2 regions of the Streptomyces platensis genome follow, and region 2 is predicted to be linked to the other one. Evidence: predicted binding sites of a transcription regulator. Region 2 holds the regulator's gene; the other holds the start of a gene.
The links. The regulator HspR, encoded in region 2, represses chaperone genes until heat shock. The targets are predictions, from matches to a motif close to TTGAGNNNNNNNNNCTCAA.

Region 1: a site for HspR is predicted at 3,471-3,489, ahead of lon (endopeptidase La). Genes of this name have one in related genera too.

What each region holds. Positions count from the first base shown of each region.
Region 1 is NZ_CP023691.1:5,929,186-5,943,996, forward strand. It holds gene CP981_RS26415 (putative T7SS-secreted protein) at 1-228, shown strand, start outside; gene CP981_RS26420 (hypothetical protein) at 269-760, shown strand; gene CP981_RS26425 (DUF3137 domain-containing protein) at 852-1,565, opposite strand; gene CP981_RS26430 (YfbM family protein) at 1,755-2,258, opposite strand; gene CP981_RS26435 (pentapeptide repeat-containing protein) at 2,433-3,266, shown strand; gene lon (endopeptidase La) at 3,512-5,923, shown strand; gene CP981_RS26445 (lysozyme) at 5,985-6,842, opposite strand; gene CP981_RS26450 (MarR family winged helix-turn-helix transcriptional regulator) at 7,113-7,616, shown strand; gene CP981_RS26455 (protein phosphatase 2C domain-containing protein) at 7,768-8,613, opposite strand; gene CP981_RS26460 (nitrate- and nitrite sensing domain-containing protein) at 9,247-12,198, shown strand; gene CP981_RS26465 (roadblock/LC7 domain-containing protein) at 12,195-12,692, shown strand; gene CP981_RS26470 (DUF742 domain-containing protein) at 12,689-13,084, shown strand; gene CP981_RS26475 (GTP-binding protein) at 13,122-13,739, shown strand; gene CP981_RS26480 (styrene monooxygenase/indole monooxygenase family protein) at 13,809-14,811, shown strand, end outside.
Region 2 is NZ_CP023691.1:4,236,675-4,251,485, reverse strand. It holds gene CP981_RS18720 ((Fe-S)-binding protein) at 84-2,351, opposite strand; gene dnaK (molecular chaperone DnaK) at 2,642-4,498, shown strand; gene grpE (nucleotide exchange factor GrpE) at 4,495-5,154, shown strand; gene dnaJ (molecular chaperone DnaJ) at 5,200-6,369, shown strand; gene CP981_RS18700 (heat shock protein transcriptional repressor HspR) at 6,371-6,823, shown strand; gene CP981_RS18695 (hypothetical protein) at 6,932-7,336, opposite strand; gene CP981_RS18685 (pyridoxamine 5'-phosphate oxidase family protein) at 7,776-8,180, opposite strand; gene CP981_RS18680 (Uma2 family endonuclease) at 8,210-8,791, opposite strand; gene clpB (ATP-dependent chaperone ClpB) at 9,028-11,658, shown strand; gene CP981_RS18670 (YbjN domain-containing protein) at 11,886-12,422, shown strand; gene CP981_RS18665 (hypothetical protein) at 12,520-12,870, shown strand; gene CP981_RS18660 (pyridoxal phosphate-dependent aminotransferase) at 12,887-14,065, opposite strand; gene CP981_RS18655 (hypothetical protein) at 14,299-14,571, shown strand.

The DNA.
Region 1 (14,811 bases), 1.7 Mb from region 2:
TGGGCCGGAGCCGGAGCTGCGGCCCATGCGGATGCCGGCATGAAAGATGGAAAGTTCGTCATCGGCGCCGATGTGGGCGTAGGACTCGGACTCGGGGGCAAGGTCGGTTTCCAGGCTGAGATCGACCCGCAAAAGGTCGCGGACTCGTTCAGTGACATAGGGGACAAGGTGGGTGACGGCCTCGACGCAATGGGTGACGGGCTGGAGTCCATCAATCCCTTCGGATGACACTGGCCTCGCATTTCGCACACTAGGGAGTTGATCCACGATGGCGACCACGCTGCCGGTAAAGATTGAATTTTCGCTGCCCGAGGGCTGGCAGCCGGCGCCCCCCGATGAGGTGGGCGCTCCCGGAGTGGCTTTCATCGCACTTCACTCCGAGTCGCAGGACAAGTTCACCGCGAATATCACGATCGCGGGTAAAGTCCGGGACGAAGCCGACCTGCTCACACTCGCACAGGAGTCGGTCCATCGGCTGCGTGAGGGGGCAACGGTGAGCGTCGCCACGCAGGCCCAGGGGGGCACCCCGGAAGTGCCTGCGCTGACCCAAACGCTGCGTATCTCCACCACCTTGCGCGGGCTGCCCGTGGAATTGGTCCAGAGCCAGGTCTACCTGCTCATGAATGATGCGCATGATCCGTCCAAACACGCGGTGATCGAGCTGGCATTGACCGCTAAGCAGTCCCAGCTGGATCAGGTCGCCGACGACTTCGAGGAGTTCGTCCGATCCATTCGTCCGGCGGGTCCTGACGCCGCGTAAGTCTTATGCATCTCGGCGCTCATGGGTGAGTACCCCGTGGTCCATATTCGCGGGGGACTCACGCGTGAGCACCTGTCCTTCAGGACGTGTGTTACACCTGCGCCGGCTGGTGGTCCAGGACGTCGCACAGATAGTTCAGCTTCTGGTCGATCTGTTCCGCCCGGAGCCGCCCCCGATGCCAGGTGAGCAGATCGTTTCCCTGGAACCGGAGAGGATGGTCCTTGGCGCGGGTGTCGGTCATGAGGAACCGAGCCAAGGGGCCGGTCAGAACCGCACGCGCGACCTCTTCGTCGTTGGCGATCACGCGAAATTCCTCGTCGAATTCGGGATCGCCCAGCTCTATCACCTTGCCGCCTCCGAACAGGGCGTTCAGGCGCGCGTTCACCTTGTCCAGTGCCTGCGGCCGTTTGACGACCATACGAGGTACGGACGTCGCCGACGTCACGGCGAACACCGTGGAGCGCTGCACCGTGTTCGGGCCGTCCACGTCCATTCCCCGCGAGTTGTACTCGAAGCAGCAGATGGCGCGACCCCGGAATTCGCCGACGATCTGGTCCGAAATGGGGATATTGGTCCCCGTTCCCGGGAGTGGCTCTCCCCCGCAGTAGCGGTCTCCCTGGCCGGGGGCCCAAGCGGTGTGGCTCCACCCCCGGCTCTCCACCAACTGGAGCAGTTCTTCCAGCTGTTGGGGGCTGCGGTTGTCCCTTTTATTCACATACCGCGAGACCCAGATGAACAATCCGAAGAAAGCGGCGATAAAAAGGAAAAGGCCGACGATAAGGACTGTTTCCCATGTCTCGTTCATGCGGCACGAGTATGTCGGACGGCCCGGTGAACGCACCCGCCGGGGGCGACCGGTGGGTGGGTCACCCCTGTTTGCCCCGCTCGCATATGACGCTTCAGAGCGTGTCGCCGCCTGGCGAGCGGTCCTGGTTGTACTGCCCGTAGCTACGAGGCTTCCTCTGGTCCGCCCGGTGATTCCGAACGACTGGTCCTAGCCCAGCCAGAGGAGCATGCCGTCCCCCTCGTCCGCCGCCGCGCGGAAGAACGGCCGCAACTGCTCGTAGTGCTCGCAGACATAGTCCAGCGGCTCGCCCCGCTCCCAGACGATCGTCGGATAGATCTGCGCCGCGGCCAGGTCCGCCGGGCCGACGCCGTCCGTCAGACGCTCGGCGGGTATCTCCGCGAGCGCCTCGGCGGCGGTCCGCACCTGCGCGGGGGTGAGGTAGCGGGGCGGGCCGTAGCCCCAGTCGTCGGCATCCGGGATGTCCTGCTCGCCGTGGACGATGTCCACCGGGAAGGCCGCGCGGCGCAGCAGGAATCCGACGGCGGCCCAGGCCTTGTCGATGTCCAGGCAGCGCGCCGCAGCGGGCTCCGGGCAACCGGCGGCCTCCGCTTCCATCCGCCCCTGGACCAGCTTCAGCGCCCACTCGGGATCGCTCAGGCCGCGGTCGAGTTCGGCAGGGGTGACACGTGCGTACTCTCCGATCATGCTCATGGACCCGACGTTAGGGCCGACCACTGACAACGGCCGGTGCGCGGTGGGACGGTGCCCGGCCCGCGGCGGGCGGATCCGGCCGGGCGCGGCGGCCTCCTCCGGCGCCTGGGAGAATGGCGGTCCCTTCCCGGCACGGCCTCGTGCGGTGCCCGCCGACGCAGGAGTACCCCCGCCTTGTCCTCAGAACGCGAGCCCTCGATTCCGGGCGTCACCGACCTCGGCCTGACGTCCGACTGCGGCAGTTGCTTCGGGCTGTGCTGTGTCGCGCTGCCGTTCGCGGCCTCGGCGGACTTCGCGATCGACAAGGACGCCGGCCGGCCCTGCCCGAACCTTCAGCAGGACTTCCGCTGCGGCATCCACCGCGACCTGCGCCCGCGCGGCTTCACCGGCTGCACCGTCTTCGACTGCTTCGGCGCCGGGCAGAAGGTCTCCCAGGTCACCTTCGACGGACAGGACTGGCGGCGGGCCCCGGGGACCGCCCGGCAGATGTTCGACGTCTTCCCCGTCATGCGGCAGCTGCACGAACTCCTCTGGTACCTCGCCGAGGCGCTCACCCGCCCGGCGGCCCGCCCGGTGCACGCCGATCTGCGCGCCGCCCTGGAGAAGACCGAGCGCCTCACCCGCGGCAGCGCCGAGGAGCTCATGGAGCTGGATGTGCCGGCCCACCGAGGCGAGGTCAACGCCCTGCTGCTGCGTACCAGCGAACTCGTACGGGCCGAGGTCCCGGGCCGTAAGAAGGAGCGGCGGGGCGCCGACCTCATGGGGGCCCGCCTCAAGGGCGCCAACCTCCGGGGCGCCAACCTCCGTGGGGCCTACCTGATCGCCGCCGACCTCAGGGGCGCCGACCTGCGCACGGCGGACCTGATCGGCGCCGATCTGCGCGCCGCCGACCTCGCCGGAGCCGATCTCACCGGCGCGCTCTTCCTCACCCAGTCGCAGCTGAACGCGGCCAAGGGCGATGCCGCGACCGAGCTGCCGCAGAGCCTGAGCCGCCCCGCCCACTGGTAGCGCGGCCGCGCGGCCCGACCGGCCCCGCGGCCCGACCGGCCGCACGCCAGCCGAACCCGCCGTTGATCAACAGGAGCCCGGCCCGCCCGCCACGGGCCCGCCCCTGCCCACCCGCCGCGGGCCCGGCCCGGCCCGCCGAAACGGCAACTCCCCTGATCGCTCACAGCGAACGCATCCGGGGGAACATCTCCAGGCCCCTTCGCATTGAGTGAGTAAAGCTCAACTTGCTTGCCGAAGGGGAGATCATGGCTTCGACGTCCACACCGCTCACTCTGCCTGTGCTGCCTCTCGATGACGAGGTCGTGCTCCCCGGCATGGTGGTGCCGCTGGACCTGTCCGACGCGGACGTACGGGCAGCGGTGGAGGCCGCCCAGGCCGCCGCCTCCTCGGGTAACAAACCGCGGGTGCTGCTTGTGCCCCGCATCGACGGGAAGTACGCGGCGATCGGCACGCTCGGACGGATCGAGCAGGTCGGGCGGCTGTCCGACGGCGATCCCGGCGCGCTGATCCGCGGCCTGGGCCGGGTGCGGATCGGTTCCGGCACCACCGGCCCCGGGGCCGCCCTCTGGGTGGAGGGCACCACCGTCGAGGAGACGGTCCCCGAGCCCCTGCCCGGTGCGGTGGCCGAACTCGCCACGGAATACAAGGCGCTGGCCACCAGCTGGCTGCGCAAGCGCGGCGCCTGGCAGGTCGTCGACCGCGTCCAGCAGATCGAGGATGTGCCGACGCTCGCCGACAACTCCGGCTACTCGCCGTTCCTGACCACCGAACAGAAGATCCGGCTGCTGGAGACCACCGATCCGGTCGCCCGCCTGAAGTACGCGACCGAGACGCTGCGCGAGCACCTCGCCGAGCAGGACGTCGCCGAGTCCATCGCCAAGGACGTCCAGGAAGGCGTCGACAAGCAGCAGCGGGAGTTCCTGCTGCGGCGCCAGCTGGAGGCGGTCCGCAAGGAGCTGGCAGAGCTCAACGGCGATCCGGAGGACGAGGGCGACGACTACCGCGCCCGCGTCGAGGCCGCCGATCTGCCCGAGGACGTCCGCAAGGCCGCCCTCAAGGAGGTCGACAAGCTGGAGCGGTCCAGCGACCAGAGCCCCGAGGGCTCCTGGATCCGCACCTGGCTGGACACCGTCCTCGAACTCCCGTGGAACGAACGGACCGAGGACGCCTACGACATCGCCGGCGCCAAGGAGATCCTGGACGCCGACCACTCCGGTCTGGAGGACGTCAAGGAGCGGATCACCGAATACCTGGCCGTCCGCAAGCGCCGGACCGAGCGGGGACTCGGGCTCGTGGGTGGCCGTCGCGGTGGCGCCGTGTTGGCGCTCGTCGGGCCGCCGGGGGTCGGAAAGACGTCGCTCGGCACATCCGTCGCCCGGGCCATGGGCCGGAAGTTCGTCCGGGTCGCGCTCGGCGGCGTCCGGGACGAGGCGGAGATCCGTGGCCACCGCCGTACGTATGTCGGCGCGCTGCCCGGCCGGATCGTCCGGGCCATCAAGGAAGCCGGGTCGATGAACCCGGTCGTCCTCCTCGACGAGATCGACAAGGTGGGCTCCGACTTCCGGGGCGACCCGGCCGCCGCCCTCCTGGAAGTCCTGGACCCGGCGCAGAACCACACCTTCCGCGACCACTACCTGGAGGTCGAACTCGACCTCAGCGATGTGGTCTTCCTGGCCACCGCCAATGTCCTCGAAGCCATCCCCGAGCCGCTGCTCGACCGTATGGAGCTGGTCCGGCTGGACGGCTACACGGAGGACGAGAAGGTCGTCATCGCCCGGGACCATCTGCTGCCCCGCCAGCTGGAGCGGGCCGGTCTGGAGCCCGGCGAGGTGACCCTGGAGGACGGGGCGCTGCGCAAGCTGGCCGGCGAATACACCCGCGAGGCGGGCGTACGGAACCTGGAGCGCGCGGTCGCCAGGCTGCTGCGCAAGGTCGCCGCACAGCACGAACTGGGGGAGCGGGAGCTGCCGTTCACGGTCGGCACGGACCAGCTGCGCCCGCTGATCGGGCGGCCGCACCACACCCCCGAGTCGGCCCAGGACCCGGCCGAGCGGCGCACCGCGGTGCCCGGCGTGGTCACCGGCCTCGCGGTCACCGGCGCCGGCGGCGATGTGCTCTACGTGGAGGCCTCGCTCGCCGATCCGGAGACCGGCGCGTCCGGGCTCCAGCTGACCGGCCAGCTCGGCGAGGTGATGAAGGAGTCCGCGCATATCGCGCTGTCGTTCCTGCGCTCCCACGGCGCGGAACTGGAGCTCCCGGTCGCCGACCTGAAGGAGCGCGGAGTGCATCTGCACGTACCGGCGGGCGCCGTTCCCAAGGACGGGCCGAGCGCGGGCGTGACGATGACGACGGCGCTGGCCTCGCTGCTGTCGGGCCGGCAGGTCCGGCCGGATGTGGCGATGACCGGTGAGGTCTCGCTGACCGGGCGGGTGCTGCCGATCGGCGGCGTCAAGCAGAAGCTGCTGGCGGCGCACCGGGCCGGCATCGGCACCGTCATCATCCCGAAGCGCAACGAACCGGACCTGGACGACGTGCCGGCCGAGATCCTCGACGCCCTGGAGGTCCACCCGGTCGCCGATGTCCGCCAGGTGCTGGAGCTGGCACTGACACCGGCGTCGAACGGGGCCGTGCCGGAGGTGGCCCCCCTCAGCGCCTGAACCCCGCACAGCGGCCGGTGCTCCCGTAGGGGAACACCGGCCGCTCGCTGCGGGAACCCGCTCAGCCGTTCGCCAGCGCGCGGAGACGGTCCAGCGCGCCGTTGAAGCGGTTGTGGTCACCGACCGTCGGGCCGGACGAGGTGTACTGCCAGATGGTGTGGAAGCCCCAGCCGGCCGGGAGTTCACCGGCCGAGGAGCCGTAGCGCGGAATCCACAGGGGGTTGACGGCGCCGAAGGCGGCGGAGTTGCCGGTGCACTGTTTCCACCAGTTGGTGGAGGTGTAGAGGACGGCGTCCCGGCCGGTGCGCGCCTTGTACGTGGCGAACCAGTCCTTCATCCAGTTGACCAGCCCGGCCGCGCTCAGCCCGTAACAGGTCGCCCCGTAGGGGTTGTACTCCATGTCGAGCGCGCCGGGCAGCGTCCTGCCGTCCTTGGACCAGCCGCCGCCGTGGTCGGCGAAGTACTTGGCCTGGGCGGCGCCGCTGGAGGTGTCGGGGGTGGCGAAGTGGTAGGCGCCGCGGATCATCCCGGTGCCGTAGGAGCCGTTGTACTGCTGCGCGAAGTACGGGTTGGTGTAGCTGGTGGACTCCGTCGCCTTGACATAGGCGAAGCGGACACCGCTGTTCCAGAGGGTCGACCAGGCGACGTTGCCGTTGTGGCTGCTGACGTCCACCCCTTCGACGGAGGCGAGCGGGGCGGCCGGCGGTGCGCCGCCGGCCGCCGTGCCCTCGTGCCGGGCGATCTGGGAACCGGCCCAGTCCTGTCCGGGGTGGCTGGGTTCCGGTGCGCGCTTCGCGGCCGCGGCGCCGGCGGTGCCGGGCAGGGCGAGGAGGAGGGAGACGAGGGTGAGCAGGATCCCGGCCACGGTCGCGAGGGAGCGTGCGGGGCGGTGGGGGGAGCCGGATCTGAGCACGGACATACGTGCCTCCGAAGATCTCGGTGGATGACCTGAGGGGGGAGGTGCTGACGGCATGGCGCAGGCGTGCTGACACGGATGTGCGAGGTGCATGACGCCGCGGCGGGATACCCGGGCCGCTTGGTATGGCCATGCCAGAAATGACGATACGCGCGTAGACCGAGGTGACAAAAGAGGGTCCGTGGGCTGCCGTTGGTCTAATCCTGCGAAATACTGGCCGAGCTGCGGCTTCGACCGCCGCCGGCAGAAACTTTCAGGTGAGGAAACGCGGGAATGGGCGCTGACGTGCACAACACCGGAGCCGATGACACGACGGCGGACGGTGAGCCGACTGGTGTGGACCACGTATTTCTCGCCCTGGAACGGGAATTGGCGGTATTTCTCCGCCGTGCCCGGGCCTCTTCCGGCGAACTGGCACGAGAGGTGCATCCCGACCTGGAACCCGCCGCGTACGGCCTCCTCGTACGGCTGGCGGACGCCGGCGCCCAGCGCGCCACCGACCTCGCCGGCTACTTCGGGGTCGGCAAGGCCACGATGAGCCGCCAGCTGCACGCCCTGGAGAAGCTCGGCCTCGTCGCCCGCGAACCGGACCCGGCGGACGGCCGCGCGGTCCTGGTGCGCCTCACCGGGGAGGGCCGCGAACGCTTCACCCGCGTCCGCACCGGCCGCCGCGCCCGGTACGCCCGCCGCCTGGCCTCCTGGGACCGCGGCGAGGTCGCCGAACTCGCCCGTCTGCTGCACCGGCTGAACGCGGAGCAGGAGGGCGACGAGGTGTAGGGCGCGTCCGCAGAGTCCCGTCCGGCTCGCGCGGACACCGGCACCTCACCGCATCCGTCCTGGCCACAGCCGTGATGGCCGCCGCCGGACCCGCACCGCCGCGAGGCCGTTCCCACCTGGCGGGAAAACATGCCCGGCCCGTCCGTGGTTGTCACGGCGCCACAAAAATCACCGCCGCATCGTCCCGCGCCTTGCCGCGCGGAAACGCCGCGCACGCCGGGTCCGCCGCCTCCGCGGCCCGCACCCGGTCGATCAGCGCCTGCGGGCCCTGTCCGGACACCAGGGCCACACAGTCCGCCCAGGACCCTTCCCGGAAGACCTCCACCCAGCGGCTCGCACCGTCGCTGAGCGCGGTCAGGGAGCGGACATCGGCGCGCGGGGTACTGCCGGTCACCGCGCGGGCGGCCACCGCCGGATCGGCGGCCGCGGTGAAGAAGCCGCCCTCCGCGTTGCGCAGCGCCTCGACCGCCCGGCCGTACTCCCGGCCCGCCGCGGCCCGTTCCGCCGAGCCGCGGGGCAGCGCCCGTACGGCGGCCCGCAGCTCCCGGACCGCGGGCGGCAGTTCGTCCAGCCGCGGGTCGAGCACCGGATCCACCGAGCCGTCGGCCCGTTCCAGCAGCAGCACCGAATCGGACAGGACGAGGTGCTCGACGGTGACCCCGGACCATCGCGCGGCGATCACGGTTGCCTGCGGAGTGCGGACGTGAGAAAGGTCACAGGAGTCCCGGTGGTCGTCGGCCGTCCGGGAGATGGCCGCGGCGAGAGCCTCAGCCAGCGTCATATCCCGGTGTGAAACCGACAGTTCGAGCATTGCGCCGCCGAGCCGCGCGGTGAACCACGGCACCCCGTGGACGCAGCCGTAGTCCTCCTCCGGTGGCGTCACGCCGTCCAGCAGGACCAGAGCTCCGCCCCGGCCGGAAGCCGGCAGGGCTACCGATGCGTAGTCCTCGTTTGGGTGTTGGGGGTCGCCCGGCTCGGTGGCGAGTGCGATGTGCATACCCGGAAGTCTGCCGGAGGCGGGGGTCACGGCCCGGCCGGCGGGCGCCCGCGGCGGCGTCGGAGGCCGGGCGGGGTGGGGGCTTACCGACGGTAGGAGCCCCCGGGCCGGCGGCGTGCGGGCGGGCATCTTTCCAGGACCGGGACGCATCTCCAAACCCGTTCGGGGGTTGCGCGGGCTCGCGGCCGAAAACACCGGCGCACGGAAGTTGATGGTCAAACTCCGAGTGATGTTCACTCGTTCAGGTGGCCGGGCATGTGTTGCCGAGCCACTGCGCGGCGCCGGTGGAATGGTCGTTGCCCGAATCATGGGGTGAGGTCGGGACATCGTCGCGACGCGCAGAGCCGGGCTGTTTCCCTTCGCGGAAGTGTGCGCTGCTGCGGTCTTCGCGCAGGTCCGCTCCGCGAGCGGAGAGCGAGCCGGGTCCGCGACGCCATTTGGGCGTGAGCAGGCGAGACAGGAATGCGAGCAGCGGTGCGGAAGATGCGGCTTCGAGGCGGCGCAGGGAAGCCGGGTTCACCGGCCGGTTCGATCCCGGGACCGGGATCGGCTCCTGGTAAGGGTCCCGACGCGAAGGGCGGTCCGGACGCGACGGGCCGTGGCGAGAGCCCCACGGGACGGCGTCCCGCGCGGGTGCGCAATCGGCTCGTCGGGGCGGTGGCCGTCGTGGCCGCCGCTGTCATCGGCTCCGGCGTCCCCGGTCTGACGGCGACCGCCGACGAGGCCAACACCGGCCAGCAGCTGGTCGATCTGGCCGAACTGAACGCCCGAGCCATCGCGCTCGCGCACTCCCTCGCCGATGAACGCGACGGTATGACCGCGTATGCCGCCACCGGGCGGGGCGGCCGGACCGCCCCGAGGGCGGGCGCCGCCGGGGCCGACGCGGCCGCGGCCTCCCGGGCCCAGCGCACCCGTGTGGACCGGCAGATCGACGAGCTGCGCTCCGAGGCCCAGGACGCCACGGGCGACACCGCCGTGTACCGGGCCGCCGCCAAGGCGCTGGCCGCCCTGCCGCAAACCCGTCAAAAGGCGCTGTCCGGGCCCACATCGGCCGAGCAGATCTACGGCGCCTATACCGAGGCACTCCAGGCACTCGGTGCGATCAGCGACGACATCGCCCGCCAACTGCCGGCCCGCGCGGACTCCGCCGATGCCGACACCCGCGCGCTGCCCGTCCTCGGCCGCGCCACCGAACAGGCCGCGGGCACCCGCGCGCTGCTGCTCGCCGGGCTCGGCGCGGGCGGCAGCCAGCCCCGGCTGACCGCCCTGGCCCAGGTCGCCCACCTCCGCGAACAGGGCGCGCTGGGCGACTTCCAGCAGACCGCGAGCCAGGCCGCCCGGGACCGCTACGACCGCACCGTCACCGGCGCGGACGTCAACACCGCCGAGCGCTATCTGACCCGGCTGACCGACCAGCCCCGGCTGGACGCCCTCGATCTGCGGCTCAACCACCGGCGGGTCCAGCAGACCCTCACCACCCGCCTCGGTCTGATGCGGGGCGTCGAATCCGCCATGGCCACCGCCGACATCCAGCGGCTCGGTGCGCTGCGCGACGACGAGGTGACGGAGCTGGAGATCCGCATCGGTCTGGAAGCGCTGTGCCTGCTGCTGGCCGTCGGTGCCGGGGTGTGGGCCGCCCGCTCGCTGACCCAGCCGCTCGCGGCGCTGCGGATCGGCGCCAAGCGGGTGGCCGAGGACCCCGCGCACGAGGAGCCCATCACCTACAAGGGCCGCAACGACGAATTCGCCGCCGCCGTACGGTCCGTCAACGCGCTGCACGCCCAGGTCGGCGAGCTGGCGCGGCGCACCTCCGAGCTGGAGGGCGAGCGCAAGCGGCTGGTCGGCGGCCGGCAGCGGCTGGTCGCCGAGCGCGAGGTGCTCCAGGAGCAGGGCGAGACGCTCAAGGAGGAGATCGCCGATCTCACCGAGCGGCTGGCGGCCCTGCACAGCGGGGTGCACGGCCGGTTCGTCAACCTCTCGCTGCGCACTCTCGGGCTCGTGGAGCGCCAGCTCGGCGTCATCGAGTCGCTGGAGGAGAGCGAGCAGGACCCGGAGCGGCTGGAAACCCTCTTCAAGCTGGACCACTTCGCCGCGCGGATGCGCCGTAACAGCGAGAATCTCCTCGTCCTCGCGGGCGCGGAACAGCACAGCACCAACCACCAGGGCCCGGTGCCGCTGCTGGACGTGCTGCGCGCCGCGATCAGCGAGATCGAGCGCTACGACCGGGTGCGCATCCAGTCGCTGCCGCCGCACTCGCAGGTCGCCGGGTTCGCTGCGGACGACCTCAGCCACCTGGTCGCCGAACTCCTGGAGAACGCCACCGGGTTCTCGCCGCCGAACGCCCATGTGGAGCTGTCCGGCTGGCTGCTGGAGAGCGGTGAGGTCATGCTCTCGGTCCAGGACGAGGGCATAGGGATGACCTCGGAGCGGATGGCCGAGCTCAACGAGCGGCTGGCGGACGTCGACGCCGCCTCGTCCTCGGAGACCATCGACGAGGCGCTGGGCCTCGGGCTGTACGTCGTGGTGCGGCTGGCCGCCCGGCACGGCGTCCGGGTCCAGCTGCGGGACGCCAAGCAGGGCGGCGTCACCGCCGTCGTCGTGCTGCCCGGCTCGATCCTGCCCACCCGCCCGGCCCCGTCGGCCGCCCCGGCCACCGCGTCCCGGGACGTGGCACACACCCCGAGCCTGCCCGGCTCGGTCGCCGAGGCGAACTCCAACGCGCTGCCGACCCGGGCCGCGCGGCCCGAACCGGCGGCGGAGGAGGGCGCTGCGGCCCCCACCGCGCCCCCGGCCCAGGGCGCGCCGGGCACCGACGGGCCCGACGCCGCACCGGCCACCGGCCAGCAGGGCACCCCGGGCGCGGACCCGGCGCCCGTCGCCGACCCGTTCGTCGCCGCAGCGGAACGCGCTATCGACGCCGCCGGACTCGGCGCCCCGGACGAACCCGCCCCGGCGCCCGCCGTGCAGCAGCCGTCCGGCCCCACCACCCACGCCGCGTCCCAAGCGAGCCCGTACGGCCCCGAGTCGCCCGGCCCGTACGGTGCCACCACCAGCGGCAGCGGCGAGCACGTACGGCCTGAGGAGGAGCCGCGCCCGGCCGCCGACCCGGCGCCCAAGGGCACCGGCCGGCACGCCGCCCCGGCCGCCGGGCCCACCGCGTCCGACGCGCCCGCGGCCGACCCGTACGCCATCGGTCCGGACCAGCACACGCATGCCGGGACGGACGCGGCACCCACGGACGCGGTGGCACCCGCCGACGCGTCCCCGGCCGGTACACCGGCCGACCCACAGACCGCTGCCGCCCCGTCCGCGGGGAAGCAGCGGACGACCATGGGGCTGCCCAAGCGCACGCCCAAGGTCGTGGCGCAGCAACAGGCGCCCGCCGCCCCGCGCAAGAGCGGAGCGGCCAACGCCGAGGCGCTGCGGCGCCGGCTCGGCGGATTTCAGGCGGGGGCGCGAGTCGGCCGACGTGACGTCGAGGCCGAGATCGCGGAACGTACAACGGAGCAGACCATCCCACAGACGGACACCGACGGAGCGGGGGCCCCGGGAGAGAGCCACGTTGTCGAGGAGGCACGCGATTGAAAGCGCAAGCGCCCACTGCTTATGGACAAGGCCTGAGCAGCCAGGCACAGAACCTGCACTGGCTGCTGACCAACCTGGTGGACGAGGTGCCGGGCATCCGCTCGGTCGCGGTGGTCTCCTCCGACGGTCTGCTGCTGCTGTCGTCCGACCCGGACCAGGCGGACGAGGCAGCGGCACGGCCGGACGGGGGTGACGGTCCCCGGGGGTCCAGCGCGGACCTGGCCACCATCGTGTCCGGACTCGGCAGCCTCACCAACGGCGCCGCGAAGCTCATGGACGGCGGGCCGGTCAAGCAGACGATGATCACGATGGACGAAGGCAGCGTGTTCGTCATGTCGATCAGCGACGGTTCGCTGCTCGGCGTGCACGCCACCCCGGACTGCGACATGAACGTCATCGCCTACCACATGGCGCTGTTCGTCGGCCGGGCCGGCCATGTCCTCACCCCCGAACTCCGCAGCGAATTGCGCCAGTCGATGGAGAACGTCCAGTGACTAGTCCCAAACTCCCCGTACGTGGGGACCGGAAACCCGCGCGGGTGCGGCCGTACTCGCTCACCGGCGGCCGGACGCGCTTCGGCCATGTGCTGCTGGTCGAGACGTTCGTGGCGGCGCTGGAGGCGCCCGAGGAGCGCCGCGAGCTCACCTCCGGCGGCTGGGGTGACCGGGTGATGCCGGAGATGCGGGCGATCGTCGAACTGTGCCGCCGGATGCGCTCGGTCGCGGAGATCTCCGCGCTCCTCAAGATGCCGCTGGGCGTGGTCCGGGTACTGCTCAGTGACCTCGCCGACCAGGGAAAGATTCGCGTCTACGGCACCGGGCACGGCTCCGGCCGGCCCGACCGCGCGCTGCTCGAAAGGGTGCTGAGTGGACTTCACAGGCTCTGACACGATATCGGCCGGGCCGACGGCGACCACCGGTTCCGTGGGTCGGGCCGACCCGTCGGCCACGGCCGCCGACGCGGGGCTACAGAGCTGGCAGACGGACCGTTCGCGGGCGCCGATCGCCACCAAGATCGTGGTGGCGGGCGGCTTCGGCGTCGGCAAGACCACGTTCGTCGGATCGGTCTCGGAGATCACCCCGCTCCAGACCGAAGCGGTGATGACGCAGGCCAGCGCCGACACGGACGATCTGACCGCCACCCCGGAGAAGACCACGACCACGGTCGCGATGGACTTCGGGCGGATCACCCTCGACCAGGAACTGGTGCTGTACCTGTTCGGCACGCCCGGCCAGCAGCGCTTCTGGTTCATGTGGGACGACCTGGTGCGTGGTGCGATCGGCGCGATCGTGATGGCTGACACCCGGCGTCTGGAGGACTGTTTCCCGGCGCTCGACTACTTCGAGAGCTGCGGACTGCCGTATGTCGTCGCGGTCAACCACTTCGAAGGGACCGAGGCGTACGCCGTCGAGCATGTCCGCGACGCGCTGACCGTGCCGCCGCAGGTACCGGTCGTGATCATGGACGCCCGGGAGCGGCCCACGGTGATCAAGTCGCTGCTCGCGCTGGTCGGCCACGCACTGGAGACCACACCGGAGTAACCGGTGGGTAAGGTCTCGCCCCTCCCCCCACTCCCCGAACCACCAGCAGTAATAGAGAAGAGCCCCGCCATGCGGAAAATACTCATCGTCGGAGCCGGCCAGTCCGGTCTCCAGCTTGCCCTGGGCCTCCAGTCGCAGGGCTATGAGGTCACCCTCATGTCCAACCGCACCGCCGACGAGATCCGTGCCGGGCGGGTCATGTCGACGCAGTGCATGTTCGACACCGCGCTCCAGCACGAGCGCGACCTCCAGATCAACTTCTGGGAGAGCCAGGCCCCGCGCATCGAGGGCCTCGGCGTCTCGGTCGCCGCGCCCGGCAGCCATGAGGCGCCGGAGGGCTCGCAGCGGGCCATCGACTGGGTGGGCAAGCTGGACGGCTACGCCCAGTCCGTCGACCAGCGGGTGAAGATGGCCGGCTGGATGGAGACCTTCGCGCAGCGCGGCGGCCAGCTCGTCATCCATGGCGCGGCCGTCTCCGACCTCGACTTCTTCGCCAGCCGCTACGACCTGACGATGGTGTCGGCCGGCAAGGGCGAGCTGGTGTCCATGTTCGGCCGCGACGCCGGGCGCTCCCCGTACGACGCCCCGCAGCGCGCGCTGGCCGTCGCCTACGTGCACGGTCTGGGCCCGCGCCCCGAGCACCCCGACTACGACGCGGTGCGCTGCAACCTGGTGCCCGGCGTCGGCGAGCTGTTCGTGATGCCGACGTACACCACCTCCGGCCGCGCCGACATCCTCTTCTGGGAGGGCATACCCGGCGGCCCGCTGGACGCCTTCCAGGGCGTCAAGGACCCCGAGGAGCACCTCGCCGTCACGCTGGAACTGATGGAGAAGTTCCTGCCCTGGGAGTACGCCCGCGCCACCAAGGTCGAACTGACCGACGCCAACGGCACGCTGGCCGGCCGCTACGCTCCCACCGTGCGCAACCCCGTCGGCCGGCTGCCCTCCGGCGGTCTGGTGCTCGGCGTCGCGGATGTCGTGGTCGCCAACGACCCGATCACCGGCCAGGGCTCCAACTCGGCCTCCAAGTGCGCCGCCTCCTACCTCGCCTCCATCGTGGAGCGCGGGGACC
Region 2 (14,811 bases):
CGTCCACGCACAGCCTGTGGACAACGCCGGCGGCCGGCCCCTGCGAGGGGACCGGCCGCCGGTCAACGCTGCTTCCCGGGCCGCTACTTCACCGGCTCGGGCTCCGGGGTGTCTTCCTGCTCCGTCTCGCCCGCCGGGTCGACGGGGGTCTTGACGGAGTCCAGCAGCAGCTGGGCCACGTCGACGACCTGGATGGACTCCTTCGCCTTGCCGTCGTTCTTCTTGCCGTTGACCGAGTCGGTCAGCATCACGAGGCAGAAGGGGCAGGCCGTCGAGACGATGTCGGGGTTGAGCGACAGGGCCTCGTCGACGCGCTCGTTGTTGATGCGCTTGCCGATGCGCTCTTCCATCCACATCCGGGCACCGCCGGCGCCACAGCAGAAGCCGCGCTCCTTGTGGCGGTGCATCTCCTCGTTCCGCAGGCCCGGCACCTTGGCGATGATCTCGCGCGGGGGCGTGTAGACCTTGTTGTGGCGGCCCAGGTAGCAGGGGTCGTGGTAGGTGATCAGACCCTCGACCGGGGTGACGGGGGTGAGCTTGCCCTCGTCCACCAGGTGCTGGAGCAGCTGGGTGTGGTGGATGACCTCGTACTCGCCGCCCAGCTGGGGGTACTCGTTCGCGATGGTGTTGAAGCAGTGCGGGCAGGTCGCGACGATCTTCTTCGACGCCTTCGGCTTCTTGGTCGACTCGTCCTCGTCGTCCTCACCGAAGGCCGCGTTCAGCGTCGCGACGTTCTCCGCGCCGAGCTGCTGGAAGAGGAACTCGTTGCCCAGACGGCGCGGCGAGTCACCGGTGCACTTCTCGTCGCCGCCCATGATCGCGAACTTCACGCCCGCGATGTGCAGCAGCTCCGCGAAGGCCTTGGTGGTCTTCTTGGCGCGGTCCTCCAGGGCACCGGCGCAGCCGACCCAGTAGAGGTACTCGACCTCGGTGAGGTCCTCGATGTCCTGGCCGACGACCGGAACCTCGAAGCCGACCTCCTTGGTCCAGGCCAGACGCTGCTTCTTGGCCAGGCCCCAGGGGTTGCCCTTCTTCTCCAGGTTCTTGAGCATCGTGCCCGCCTCGGACGGGAACGAGGACTCGATCATGACCTGGTAGCGGCGCATGTCGACGATGTGGTCGATGTGCTCGATGTCGACCGGGCACTGCTCGACACAGGCGCCGCAGGTGGTGCAGGACCACAGGACGTCGGGGTCGATGACGCCGTTCTCTTCGAGGGTGCCGATCAGCGGGCGCTCGGCCTCGGCCAGCGCGGACGCCGGGACGTCGGCGAGCTGCTCGGCGGTCGCCTGCTCGTTGCCCTCCATGTCCTTGCCGCCGCCGGCCAGCAGATACGGCGCCTTGGCGTGCGCGTGGTCGCGCAGCGACATGATCAGGAGCTTCGGGGAGAGCGGCTTGCCGGTGTTCCACGCGGGGCACTGCGACTGGCAGCGGCCGCACTCGGTGCAGGTGGAGAAGTCGAGCAGGCCCTTCCAGGAGAAGTGCTCGACCTGGGAGACGCCGAACTGGTCCTCCTCGCCCGGGTCCTCGAAGTCGATCGGCTTGCCCTCGCTGGTCATCGGCTGCAGCGCGCCGAGCGCCACGCCGCCGTCCGCCTCGCGCTTGAACCAGATGTTGGGGAAGGCGAGGAAGCGGTGCCAGGCCACACCCATGTCGGTCTTGAGGGAGACCGTGATCATCCAGATGAAGGACGTCGCGATCTTGAGGGCGGCGAAGAAGTAGGTGAGGTTCTGGACGGTGCCCAGGCTCATCCCCTTGAAGGCCACGACCAGCGGATACGAGACGAAGTACGCCGGCTCGTAGTGGTCGACGCCGTGCTGGGCGCCCTCCAGGGCGTGCAGCGTGACGATGCAGAAGCCGACGATGAGGATGACGGTCTCGACGAAGTACGCCTGGCCGGTGTTCGAGCCCGCGAAGCGGGACTTGCGGCCCGCCTTGCCGGGCCGGCTCAGCTGGCGGATGACGATCAGGACGATGATGCCGACGGTCGTCAGCGTGCCCATCGCCTCGACGTACATCTCCCACGGCAGCCAGTCGCCGATGAACGGGATCAGCCAGTCGGCCTGGAAGAGCTGGCCGATGGCGTTGACGATCGTCAGCAGCAGGGTGAGGAAGCCCACCGCCACGAACCAGTGCGCCACGCCGACGACGCCCCAGCGGTTCATGCGGGTGTGGCCGACGAACTCCTTGGCCAGCGTGACGGTCCGCTGGGCGGGCGCGTCGGTCCGGGTGCCCGCAGGCACCGGCCGGCCCAGTCGCATGTGCCGGTAGATCTGGAGGAGGGCGCGGCCGAACAGCGCCGCGGCGACCGCGATGAGCACCAGCGACACGATGATCGCGGCGAGTTGCATGGGAGGCTCCTCGTACCTGCGAGAGCGGAAAACAGTGGGGGACTACTAAGCAGTAACTTTTTTGGTCTGCCGCTGAGGTTACCCATTCTCCTCCGCCCCATGAAGCCGCCCGGCCGGTGATCTGCGTCGCGAAGGCAACCCTGTGCGGGGCCCCGGCGTCCTGTGGTGCAGCCGTGGTGACGATAAGAGCCGTATAAAACTTGAGCGTGTCCGACTCAGGTCTGTTGACAGGTTTTCTTTGGTACTGCACTCTTGAGCCTGTTCCACTCAAGTCAGCTGGAGGAATTGAAATGGCACGTGCGGTCGGCATCGACCTGGGCACGACGAACTCCGTCGTCAGTGTTCTCGAAGGCGGTGAGCCCACCGTCATCACCAACGCCGAGGGCGCCAGGACCACGCCGTCCGTTGTCGCCTTCGCCAAGAACGGCGAGGTGCTGGTCGGCGAGGTCGCCAAGCGTCAGGCGGTCACCAACGTCGACAGGACCATCCGGTCGGTCAAGCGCCACATGGGCACCGACTGGAAGATCGACATCGACGGCAAGGGCTTCAACCCGCAGCAGATGAGCGCCTTCATCCTGCAGAAGCTCAAGCGCGACGCCGAGGCGTACCTCGGTGAGAAGGTCGTCGACGCGGTCATCACCGTTCCGGCCTACTTCAACGACTCCGAGCGCCAGGCCACCAAGGAGGCCGGTGAGATCGCGGGCCTCAACGTCCTGCGTATCGTCAACGAGCCCACCGCGGCCGCCCTGGCCTACGGCCTGGAGAAGGACGACCAGACCATTCTGGTCTTCGACCTCGGTGGCGGCACCTTCGACGTCTCGCTGCTGGAGATCGGCGACGGCGTCGTCGAGGTGAAGGCCACCAACGGTGACAACCACCTCGGTGGTGACGACTGGGACCAGCGCGTCGTCGACTACCTGGTCAAGCAGTTCCAGAACGGCCACGGCGTCGACCTGGCCAAGGACAAGATGGCGCTCCAGCGCCTGCGCGAGGCCGCTGAGAAGGCGAAGATCGAGCTGTCGTCCTCCACCGAGACGACGATCAACCTTCCCTACATCACCGCCTCCGCCGAGGGCCCGCTGCACCTGGACGAGAAGCTCACGCGCTCGCAGTTCCAGCAGCTCACCTCGGACCTCCTGGACCGCTGCAAGACGCCGTTCCACAACGTGATCAAGGACGCGGGTATCAACCTGTCCGAGATCGACCACGTGGTCCTGGTCGGCGGCTCCACCCGTATGCCCGCCGTCGCCGAGCTCGTCAAGGAGCTGACCGGCGGCAAGGACGCCAACAAGGGCGTCAACCCGGACGAGGTCGTCGCCATCGGCGCCACCCTCCAGGCCGGTGTGCTCAAGGGTGAGGTCAAGGACGTCCTCCTGCTGGACGTCACCCCGCTGTCCCTCGGTATCGAGACCAAGGGCGGCATCATGACCAAGCTCATCGAGCGCAACACCACGATCCCGACCAAGCGCTCCGAGATCTTCACGACGGCCGAGGACAACCAGCCGTCCGTGCAGATCCAGGTCTACCAGGGCGAGCGCGAGATCGCGGCGTACAACAAGAAGCTCGGGATGTTCGAGCTGACCGGTCTGCCGCCGGCCCCGCGCGGGGTCCCGCAGATCGAGGTGTCCTTCGACATCGACGCCAACGGCATCATGCACGTGACCGCGAAGGACCTGGGCACGGGCAAGGAGCAGAAGATGACCGTCACCGGCGGCTCCTCGCTGCCGAAGGACGAGGTCGACCGGATGCGCCAGGAGGCCGAGCAGTACGCGGACGAGGACACCAAGCGCCGCGAGGCCGCCGAGGCCCGCAACCAGGCCGAGCAGCTCGTCTACCAGACCGAGAAGTTCCTCAAGGACAACGAGGAGAAGGTCCCGGGCGAGGTCAAGACCGAGGTCGAGGAAGCCCTCACCGAGCTGAAGGAAAAGCTCAAGGGCGAGGACACCGCCGAGATCCGCACCGCCACCGAGAAGGTCGCGGCCGTCTCGCAGAAGCTGGGTCAGGCGATGTACGCCGACGCCCAGGGTGCGGCCGGTGCCGAGGGCGCTGCCGGTGCCGAGGGTGCCGAGCAGGCCAAGGCCGATGACGATGTCGTCGACGCCGAGATCGTCGACGACGAGAAGCCGAAGAAGGATGGTGCCGCGTGACGGAGGAGACCCCGGGCTTCGATGAGAAGCCCGACGTCCCTTCCGACGCCGCTCCCGAAGACGCGGCGCAGGCCGAGTCCGCCGACAAGGCGGGCTCGGCCCCGGCCGGGGACGTACCGGACGTAGCGCTCCAGGCGCAGCTGGACCAGGTGCGTACGGCGCTCAACGAGCGCACGGCGGACCTCCAGCGGCTCCAGGCGGAGTACCAGAACTACCGCCGTCGGGTGGAGCGGGACCGGATCACGGTCAAGGAGATCGCCGCGGCGAACCTCCTGTCCGAGCTCCTTCCCACCCTCGACGACGTCGGCCGGGCCCGCGAGCACGGCGAACTGGTCGGCGGCTTCAAGTCGGTGGCCGAATCGCTGGAGACCGTGGTCGCCAAGCTCGGTCTGCAGCAGTTCGGCAAGGAGGGCGAGCCCTTCGACCCGACGATCCACGAGGCGCTGATGCACTCGTACGCACCGGATGTCACCGAGACGACGTGCGTGGCGATTCTTCAGCCCGGGTATCGCATCGGTGAACGAACGATCCGCCCCGCGCGGGTCGCCGTCGCCGAGCCGCAGCCGGGTGCGCAGGGCACCAAGTCCGGATCCGATGACGACGCCAAGGGTGCCAAGGCTTCGGACGAGGAGAGCGGTGGCCCGGAAGAGGGCTGACGTGAGGACAGAAACGAAAACCGCGCGGAAGGAGGGACGTCGGGGATGAGCACCAAGGACTTCGTCGAGAAGGACTACTACAAGGTCCTCGGCGTCCCGAAGGACGCCACCGAAGCGGAGATCAAGAAGGCGTACCGGAAGCTCGCCCGCGAGTTCCACCCGGACGCCAACAAGGGCGACGCCAAGGCCGAGGAGCGCTTCAAGGAGATCTCCGAGGCGAACGACGTCCTGGGTGACGCCAAGCGCCGCAAGGAGTACGACGAGGCGCGCACGCTGTTCGGCAACGGCGGCTACCGGCCGGGACCGGGCGGCGGCGGCAACTTCAACTTCGACCTGGGCGACCTCTTCGGGGGCTCGCAGGGCCAGGGCGGCGGCGGAGGCTTCGGCGGCGGGCTCGGGGACGTCTTCGGAGGTCTGTTCAACCGCGGCGGCGCCGGTACCCGTACCCATGCGCGCCGGGGCCAGGACATCGAGTCCGAGGTGACGCTCAGCTTCACCGAGGCGGTCGACGGGGCCACGGTCCCGCTGCGGATGTCCAGCCAGGCGCCGTGCAAGGCGTGTTCCGGCACCGGCGACAAGAACGGTACGCCGCGGGTCTGCCCGACCTGTGTCGGCACCGGTCAGGTCAGCCGGGGCGCGGGCGGCGGCTTCTCGCTCACCGACCCGTGCGCCGACTGCAAGGGCCGGGGCCTGATCGCCCAGGACGCCTGCGAGGTCTGCAAGGGCAGCGGGCGGGCGACCAGTGCGCGCACGATGCAGGTCCGTATCCCCGCGGGTGTCTCGGACGGGCAGCGCATCCGGCTGCGCGGCAAGGGCGCCCCGGGCGAGCAGGGCGGCCCGGCGGGCGATCTGTATGTGGTCGTGCATGTCGACGCCCACCCGGTCTTCGGCCGGAAGGGCGACAACCTCACCGTCACGGTGCCGGTCACCTTCCCGGAAGCCGCCCTGGGCGGTGAGATCAAGGTGCCGACGCTGGGCGGTCCGCCGGTCACGCTGAAGCTGCCGGCCGGCACCCCCAACGGGCGCACCATGCGCGCCCGGGGCAAGGGTGCGACCCGTAAGGACGGCACCCGGGGGGATCTGCTGGTCACCATAGAGGTGCTGGTCCCCGGTGACCTCAGCGACAAGGCGAAGGAGTCGCTGGAGTCCTATCGCGAGGCGACCGCGGGCCCGGACCCGCGGGCAGAGCTGTTCCAGGCCGCGAAGGGAGCTTGAGATGGACAGCCGGGGCGGGCAGCGTCGTAACCCCTATGAACTGACCGATGAGTCGCCGGTGTATGTCATCTCCGTCGCGGCTCAGCTCTCCGGCCTGCATCCGCAGACCCTTCGACAGTACGACCGGCTGGGGCTGGTCTCGCCCGACCGCACGGCCGGGCGGGGCCGCCGCTATTCGGCCCGGGACATCGAACTGCTCCGTACGGTGCAGCAGTTGTCCCAGGACGAGGGCATCAACCTCGCCGGCATCAAGCGCATCATCGAGCTGGAAAACCAGGTCGCGGCCCTCCAGCAGCGGGTCGTCGAGCTCCAGGGCGCCCTGGAGGGCGCGGCCAGCGCGATGCAGCAGCGGGAGGCGGCGGTGCACGCCTCCTATCGGCGCGATCTGGTGCCGTATCAGGATGTGCAGCAGACCAGCGCGCTGGTGGTCTGGCGCCCCAAGCGGCCGGAGTGACGGCCGCGGCCGGGGCGCGGACGCCCGGCGTATGACGTGCGGAAGGGCCGGGGAGACCCGGCCCTTCTCGCGTTTCCGTATCCGCCCGCGCGCCCGGCAGCGGGCCGTTCAGCAGCCGTTGTATCCGGCCGTCGGCATCGACAGCCGCCGGTGCACCTGCGACTTCATCGCCAGGGTGTAGACCGGCTCGTCGAGGTCGGCGGTCTCCAGGCGGACGCCGGCCGCGGCGCACCGTTTGGTGAACTCGTCCGCGCCGGCGATGGCGTTCTCCAGCGCCCGGCGGTTGGGCGCCACGAACACATCGACCAGGCCCTCTTCGACGTCCCGCCACAGCGCGCTGTGGTCGGCGCGCAGCTGGTGCAGGCTGAGCTGGCAGGTCAGGTGGTAGTCACGGGCCGCCGCCCACTGCTTGCACATGTCGTGCTGGCTGCGGTCATCGACCAGGAACGGATCCTCGTCCAGCTCGGACAGCGGCATCAGGCAGGCGATCGCCGTGACTCGGACCGAGTTCATCGTGCCCTCCGGGGCGTGGCGACTGTGGGGGCGACGATACCCCCGCGAGCGGCCCGTGGAGGAGGGGCTGTACCGGGCGGCGAGGCATAGCCGCAGGCGTGGCAGATCTTCCAGCCGTCCTGATTGACCGCGAGCTGGCCGCCGCAGCGCGGGCAGAGCTCGGCGTGCGGATGCGGCCGGGCGGGGGACGGACGGCGCGGAACGGTCGTCACGTTGCACACTGCCGACGCCATACGGCCTCCAGCTGCTGTCTTTTGCAGGGACAGGTCCGGTGTCGTCCGTGATTGCGCGGAGCTGTTCGGTTCCTGTCGCTCTTGAGTACCAGGTGGGTGGCCCGGAGCGGATCCGGAGGGACCGTTTCCGGCCAGCGGGCGAGCGGGTCGCGGTCAGCGGGCCGGAGGCGCCCCCCGCGGGAGGGGAGCGGCTCTCGGGCCGGCGCTCAGGCCCGGCCCATCGCCCTGGTCACCGCGATCTCGATCATGACGCGATCGGGGTTGGGCGTCGGCGTCCGGCCGTACCGCTCGGCGTACCGGCGCACCGCGTCGGCCACCGACTCGGCGTCCGTACGCACCCGGGCGCGGCCCTCCAGCGTCGCCCAGCGCCCCTTGTCGACCTGGCACACGGCGACGGTGGCACCGTCCGCCCCGGCGGCGAGGACGTTCTTGACCTTGGCGCTGTCCTTGCGGGTGATGATCCGCGCGATCCGCTGCCCGGCGTCGTAGGTGACGCCTACCGGAACGACATGGGGCGTCCCGTCCGTACGCAGCGTGGTGAGGGTCGGCATCAGATACTCGCCCCAGAAGGCGAGGTATTCCGGGCTGAGGGCACTGAGGTCATGGGCCATGGGGGCCAGGGTAGTTCGGGGCCCGGGATTCAGAGGAGGTCGATGGTTTCCAGGTCGAAGGAGAAGGGGTCGGGGAGGGGGAGGGATTTGCCGATGGGGGCGGTGTTGTGCCCTTCGTAGTCGTCCCCGGAAGGCTCGCTGAACAGCGTGAGGGTGGACTTGCCGCGGTCCACGAGCAGGTAGAGCGGGATGCCGGCGCGGGCGTAGCAGTGCCGTTTGGCGACGCGGTCGCGCTCCGGATTGCTCGATGTCACCTCGACGACCATGGCGACTCCGTCGCTGGGCATCCAGGGATCCGCGCCGCGGAACAGGCGGATCTCACGGGGGGCGACGGTGGCATCCGGGATCACATGATTCTTGGGACACCTGCCGCCGCGCGGCATGGTGAGCCCTTTGTAGCCGGAGACATCCATGTCCACCGCGGACTTTCGCATGATCTGCGAGACGACCCCGCTGAAGCAGTGCTCATGGGTGCCGTCCGTCGGCGGTGTCACAACAATTTCCCCCTCGATCAGCTCGGCTCGGAAGCCCGTGGGCGTATCCAAGGCGAGGAAGTAATCCAGGAGGGTTTCTTCGTCGGTGGGCATAGGCGCGTGTGCCATAGCCGTCATGCTGCACCTCCTTGTGGTCGAAGGCCAGTGTCGGCGGGTGGCGCGGGCGGTGGCGGGGCGATCAGCCCCGATTCCCTCGCACGAGTGAGCGAGGAACGGGCGAGGGGGCTCGCTTCCGCAGTCTTGAGTGGAATAGACTCAACTTATCGCACGTTGGTATGTGCAGGATGTGCCGGAGTGGGGCCAGACGGGGCACTGAGGCCGGGCAGGACGAGTCGAGGAGGATCACGAGCAACGTGGACGCCGAGCTGACCAACAAGAGCCGGGAGGCACTGAGCGCCGCCAATGATCGGGCGGTCACCTCCGGGCACGCGGACATGACGTCCGCGCATCTCCTGCTCGCGCTGCTGGCCGGGCAGGACAACGAGAACATCATGGACCTGCTGGCCGACGTCGAGGCGGACGCCGCCGCGCTGCGCAACGGCGCCGAGCGTCAGCTGGCCGCGCTGCCCAGCGTGCAGGGCTCGACGGTCGCACCGCCGCAGCCGGACCGCGATCTGCTCTCCGCCATCGCCGACGCCACCCAGCGCGCCAAGGAGCTCGGTGACGCGTATGTCTCCACCGAGCACCTCCTCATCGGCATCGCCGCCAAGGGCGGGCGCACCGGCGAGCTGCTGGAGCAGCAGGGCGCCTCCGCCAAGAAGCTGCTGGCCGCCTTCGAGGCGAACCGCGGCGGGCAGCGGGTGACCAACGCGGACCCGGAGGGCACCTACAAGGCGCTGGAGAAGTTCGGCACGGACTTCACCGCGGCCGCCCGCGAGGGCAAGCTCGACCCGGTCATCGGCCGGGACCACGAGATCCGCCGTGTGGTGCAGGTGCTCTCCCGCCGTACGAAGAACAACCCGGTGCTGATCGGTGAGCCGGGCGTCGGCAAGACCGCCGTCGTCGAAGGGCTGGCGCAGCGGATCGTCAAGGGTGACGTGCCCGAGTCGCTGCGCAACAAGCGGCTGGTCGCGCTGGACCTCGGGGCGATGGTCGCGGGTGCCAAGTACCGCGGTGAGTTCGAGGAGCGGCTGAAGACCGTCCTGGCGGAGATCAAGTCCAGCGAGGGCCAGATCATCACCTTCATCGACGAGCTGCACACCGTCGTCGGCGCGGGCGCCGGCGGCGACTCGTCCATGGACGCGGGCAACATGCTCAAGCCGATGCTGGCCCGCGGTGAGCTGCGGATGGTCGGCGCCACCACCCTCGACGAGTACCGCGAGCGGATCGAGAAGGACCCGGCGCTGGAGCGGCGCTTCCAGCAGGTGCTGGTCGCCGAGCCGACCGTCGAGGACACGGTGGCCATCCTGCGCGGGCTCAAGGGCCGCTACGAGGCTCACCACAAGGTGCAGATCGCGGACTCCGCGCTGGTCGCCGCGGCCTCGCTCTCCGACCGCTACATCACCTCCCGCTTCCTGCCCGACAAGGCCATCGACCTGGTCGACGAGGCCGCCTCCCGCCTCCGTATGGAGATCGACTCCTCGCCCGTCGAGATCGACGAGCTCCAGCGTGCCGTCGACCGGCTCAAGATGGAGGAGCTGGCGCTGCGGAACGAGACCGACGCCGGCTCCGTCCAGCGCCTGGAGAAGCTGCGCAAGGACCTCGCCGACAAGGAGGAGGAGCTGCGCGGTCTGACCGCCCGCTGGGAGAAGGAGAAGCAGAGCCTCAACCGCGTCGGCGCCCTCAAGGAGAAGCTCGACGAGCTGCGCGGACAGGCCGAGCGCGCCCAGCGCGACGGCGACTTCGACACCGCCTCCAAGCTGCTCTACGGCGAGATCCCGGGCGTGGAGCACGAGCTGGAGGAGGCGGCTGCCGCCGAGGCCGAGCAGGAGGCGTCCAAGGAGTCCATGGTCAAGGAGGAGGTCGGCCCCGACGACATCGCGGATGTGGTCGGCGCCTGGACCGGTATCCCGGCCGGCCGCCTCCTGGAGGGCGAGACCCAGAAGCTGCTGCGTATGGAGGAGGAGCTCGGCAAGCGGCTGATCGGCCAGACCGAGGCCGTCCGCTCCGTCTCCGACGCCGTACGCCGCACCCGCGCCGGAATCGCCGACCCGGACCGCCCCACCGGCTCGTTCCTCTTCCTCGGCCCGACCGGCGTCGGGAAGACGGAGCTGGCCAAGGCGCTCGCGGACTTCCTCTTCGACGACGAGCGGGCGATGGTCCGTATCGACATGTCGGAGTACAGCGAGAAGCACAGCGTCGCGCGGCTGGTCGGTGCGCCGCCCGGCTATGTCGGCTACGAGGAGGGCGGCCAGCTGACGGAGGCGGTCCGCCGCCGCCCCTACTCCGTCATCCTGCTGGACGAGGTGGAGAAGGCCCACCACGAGGTCTTCGACATCCTGCTCCAGGTCCTCGACGACGGCCGGCTCACGGACGGCCAGGGCCGCACCGTCGACTTCCGCAACACCATCCTCATCCTGACCTCCAACCTCGGCTCCAACTTCCTGATGGACCCGCTGCTGAAGGAGGAGCAGAAGAAGGAGAAGGTGCTGGAGACCGTCCGGACCGCCTTCCGGCCCGAATTCCTCAACCGGCTCGACGACGTGGTGGTCTTCCACCCGCTCGGCACGGACCAGCTCCAGCGGATCGCCCGTATCCAGCTCGGCCATCTCCAGCGCCGCCTCGGCGACCGCCGGCTGACGCTGGACGTCACCGACCGCGCCCTGACCTGGCTCGCCTGGCTCGGCCAGGAACCGCTCGCCGACGCCCCCGCCCCGGACCTGTCCTACGGCGCCCGGCCGCTGCGCCGCCTGATCCAGACGGCCATCGGCGACCAGCTCGCCCGCGCCATCCTGGCCGGCGAGGTGCTGGAGGGGGACACCGTGCGGGTGGACGTGGACGGCGACCAGCTGTCGGTGGAGGCGGCCGGGAGGCCCGCGGGCTGACCGCCGCCGTGGCCGGGTGCGGCCTGCCCGGCCCACGGGCTTACCGACCGCCGTGGCCGGGTGCGGCCTGCCCGGCCCACGAGCTGACCGCGGCCGTGGCCCGGAGCCGGCCCGCCCGGTCGATCGTTGCCCCGGGCGACACCTTGCCCGCATCCTCCCCGTCCGGGTTGCCACGACGGGGCGGATGTGGGGGAGGATGGCAGGGACCATACGAAGGGAATTCCACGGTGAGCATCGACCCGTCCTCGATTCCGAATTTCGGGGGCCAGCCCGAACCCGAGCCGTCGGGGCCTGATGGTCCCGTCGTGCCAGACCAGGACCTGGTCAAGCAGCTCCTCGACCAGATGGAGCTGAAGTACGTAGTCGACGAGGAGGGTGACCTCGCCGCCCCGTGGGAGCAGTTCCGCACGTACTTCATGTTCCGGGGCGAGGAGGAGCAGCAGATCTTCTCCGTCCGTACGTTCTATGACCGCGCCCACGGCATCGACGAGAAGTCGAAGCTGCTGGAGGCGATCGACGACTGGAACCGCCGGACGCTGTGGCCCAAGGCCTACACCCACACCCACGACGACGGCACGGTCCGTCTGATCGGTGAGGCATCGATGCTGATCGGCACCGGCGTCTCGCTCGAACACTTTGTGTCGAGCACGGTCAGCTGGGTCCGCGCCTCCATCGAATTCGACAAGTGGATCGTCGAGCAGCTCGGCCTGGAAGCCGAGATCGAAGGCGACTCCGACGAGAAGCCGGGTGACGACGAGGCCTGAGCCCCGTCCGTCCCACACCCACCCTGCTGCGCGGGCCCCGGAGCTTGATGGCTCCGGGGCCCGCGTCTGTCCGAAAGCCCCGGAAAGAGCGGAATACGTGAGCTTCCCGGAGACCGTTATCCCTCATTACGCCTCGGACCGGCGGGTGGCCGGTTTCTTCAGTGGGGCGCTGAACGTCGAATTCATCGACGACATCCACACGATGAAACCGGGGGCGGTCGGGAAGACTCCGTACGCCCGGCACCTCAAGGAAGCGCTGGAACACCTGCTGAGCGAGCGGCCGGCCGGCTCGACGGACTGGGCGCTGATGACGGGAGTGTCGTTCTGGGAGGACGACCGGCTGTACTCCTATCTGAAGGACCTCTACGACTACTTCTACGGCGACCGTGAGGAGCCGCCGGTGGCCCCGGACGCGGAGGCACCGCCGCCGGAGAAGTACTGGAGGTAGCGGCGGTCCGACGGCGTCACAGCCGCTTCAAGCGGTCCGCTGCCTCCTGGAGGACGTCGGTGCGCTTGCAGAAGGCGAAGCGGACGTAGGGGGCGCCCTGGTCCTTGTGGTCGTAGAAGACGGCGTTGGGGATGGCGACGACGCCGGCGCGTTCGGGGAGGGTGCGGCAGAAGGCGAAGCCGTCGTCGTGGCCGAGGGGGCGGATGTCGGTGGTGATGAAGTAGGTGCCCGAGGGGCGGAAGACCTGGAAGCCGGCGTCGGTGAGGCCGGTGGCGAGGATGTCGCGCTTGGTGCGCAGGTCGTCGCGGAGTTCCGTGAAGTAGCTGTCGGGGAGGGCGAGGGCCTCGGCGACGGCGTACTGGAAGGGGCCGGCGGAGACGTAGGTGAGGAACTGCTTGGCGGAGCGGACTGCGCTCACCAGTTCCGCCGTTGCGGTGACCCAGCCGACCTTCCAGCCGGTGAAGGAGAAGGTCTTGCCGGCCGAGCCGATGGTGACGGTGCGTTCGCGCATTCCGGGGAACGACGCGAGGGGGAGGTGCTCGCCCTCGAACACGAGGTGCTCGTAGACCTCGTCGGTGAGGACGAGGAGATCGCGCTCGCAGGCGAGGCGGGCGATCTCCGCGAGCTCGTCGCGGGACAGGACGGTGCCGGTGGGGTTGTGCGGGGTGTTGAGGAGGATCAGGCGGGTCTTGTCGGTGATGGCGTCGCGCAGTTCGTCCAGGTCGAGGCGGTAGCTGCCGGATTCCGGGTCCGCGCGCAGGGTCACCGGGACGCGGCGGCCGCCCGCCAGCGCGATACCGGCGGCGTACGAGTCGTAGTACGGCTCCAGCGCGATGACCTCGTCGCCGGGCTCCAGCAGCGCCAGCAGGGAGGCCGCGAGGGCCTCGGTGGCGCCCGCCGTGATCAGGACCTCGGTGTCGGGGTCGTAGGAGAGGCCGAGCCGGCCGTAGAAGCGCTGTTGATGGGCGGCGACGGCGGTGCGCAGTTCGGGGATGCCGGGGCCGGGCGGGTACTGGTTGCCGCGGCCGTCGCGCAGCGCGCGCACCGCCGCCTCCCTGACCTCTTCGGGACCGTCGGCGTCGGGGAAGCCCTGGCCGAGGTTGATGGAGCCGGTCCGTACGGCGAGCGCCGACATCTCGGCGAAGATCGTCGTGCCGAATTCGGCGAGGCGGCGGTTGAGCAGCGGTCGGTCCATGGACGCCATCCTCCGACGAACCTCTGGACTTCCTCAACTGTGCTTTGAGACGCCGGGGCCGGGGCATCAGCCCCGCACGAAGGAATGAGACGGTCGTCGACGAAGACGGCCCACGGTGCCGGACGGCGCCGGAGCGGCGCACCGGGCGCCGGACGGAGCGGATGCGCCCCCACTGCCTGAAGGGCGTGGGAGGTGCCCCCACGCTTCGGGGGATGAAAAGGAGTGTGAGGCATATGGGGATTGTGGTTTTCCTGGTGATCTGCGCGGGGGTAATCGGCCTGGTGGCCCTGGCCTCGCGGGGCGGTTCGGGTGGCAGGGGCGGACGGGGCTCCGGCGGCGCGGGCGGCGGCAGCTGGTGGGCCGGCGGTGACGGGGGTTCGGGCGGCCACCACCACGGTGGTGGGCACCACGGCGGATGCGGCGGCGGATCCTCCTGTGGCGGGTCCTCCTGCGGTGGCGGCGGTGGTGGTGGCGGCTGCGGTGGTGGCGGTGGCGGCGGCTCCTGAGCCGAGGGCGCGCCGCGCCAACTCCATATGTGCGGATGGCTAGTTGCTTGTCGCATATGCGCCCAGCGGGTGCTGGTCGAAGGGCCAACACCCGCTGGGCGCTTGGTCGTTGAACAACTGAACTGCAAGGCCCCCGAGCGGATGGAAACCCGGAGAGGATGGGTAAAAGCGCTGTGGGCGACGGGCCTTTCATGATTCCCTCTCCCCAGAGAATCCCCCACGTTCTCCGACCCCACGTGG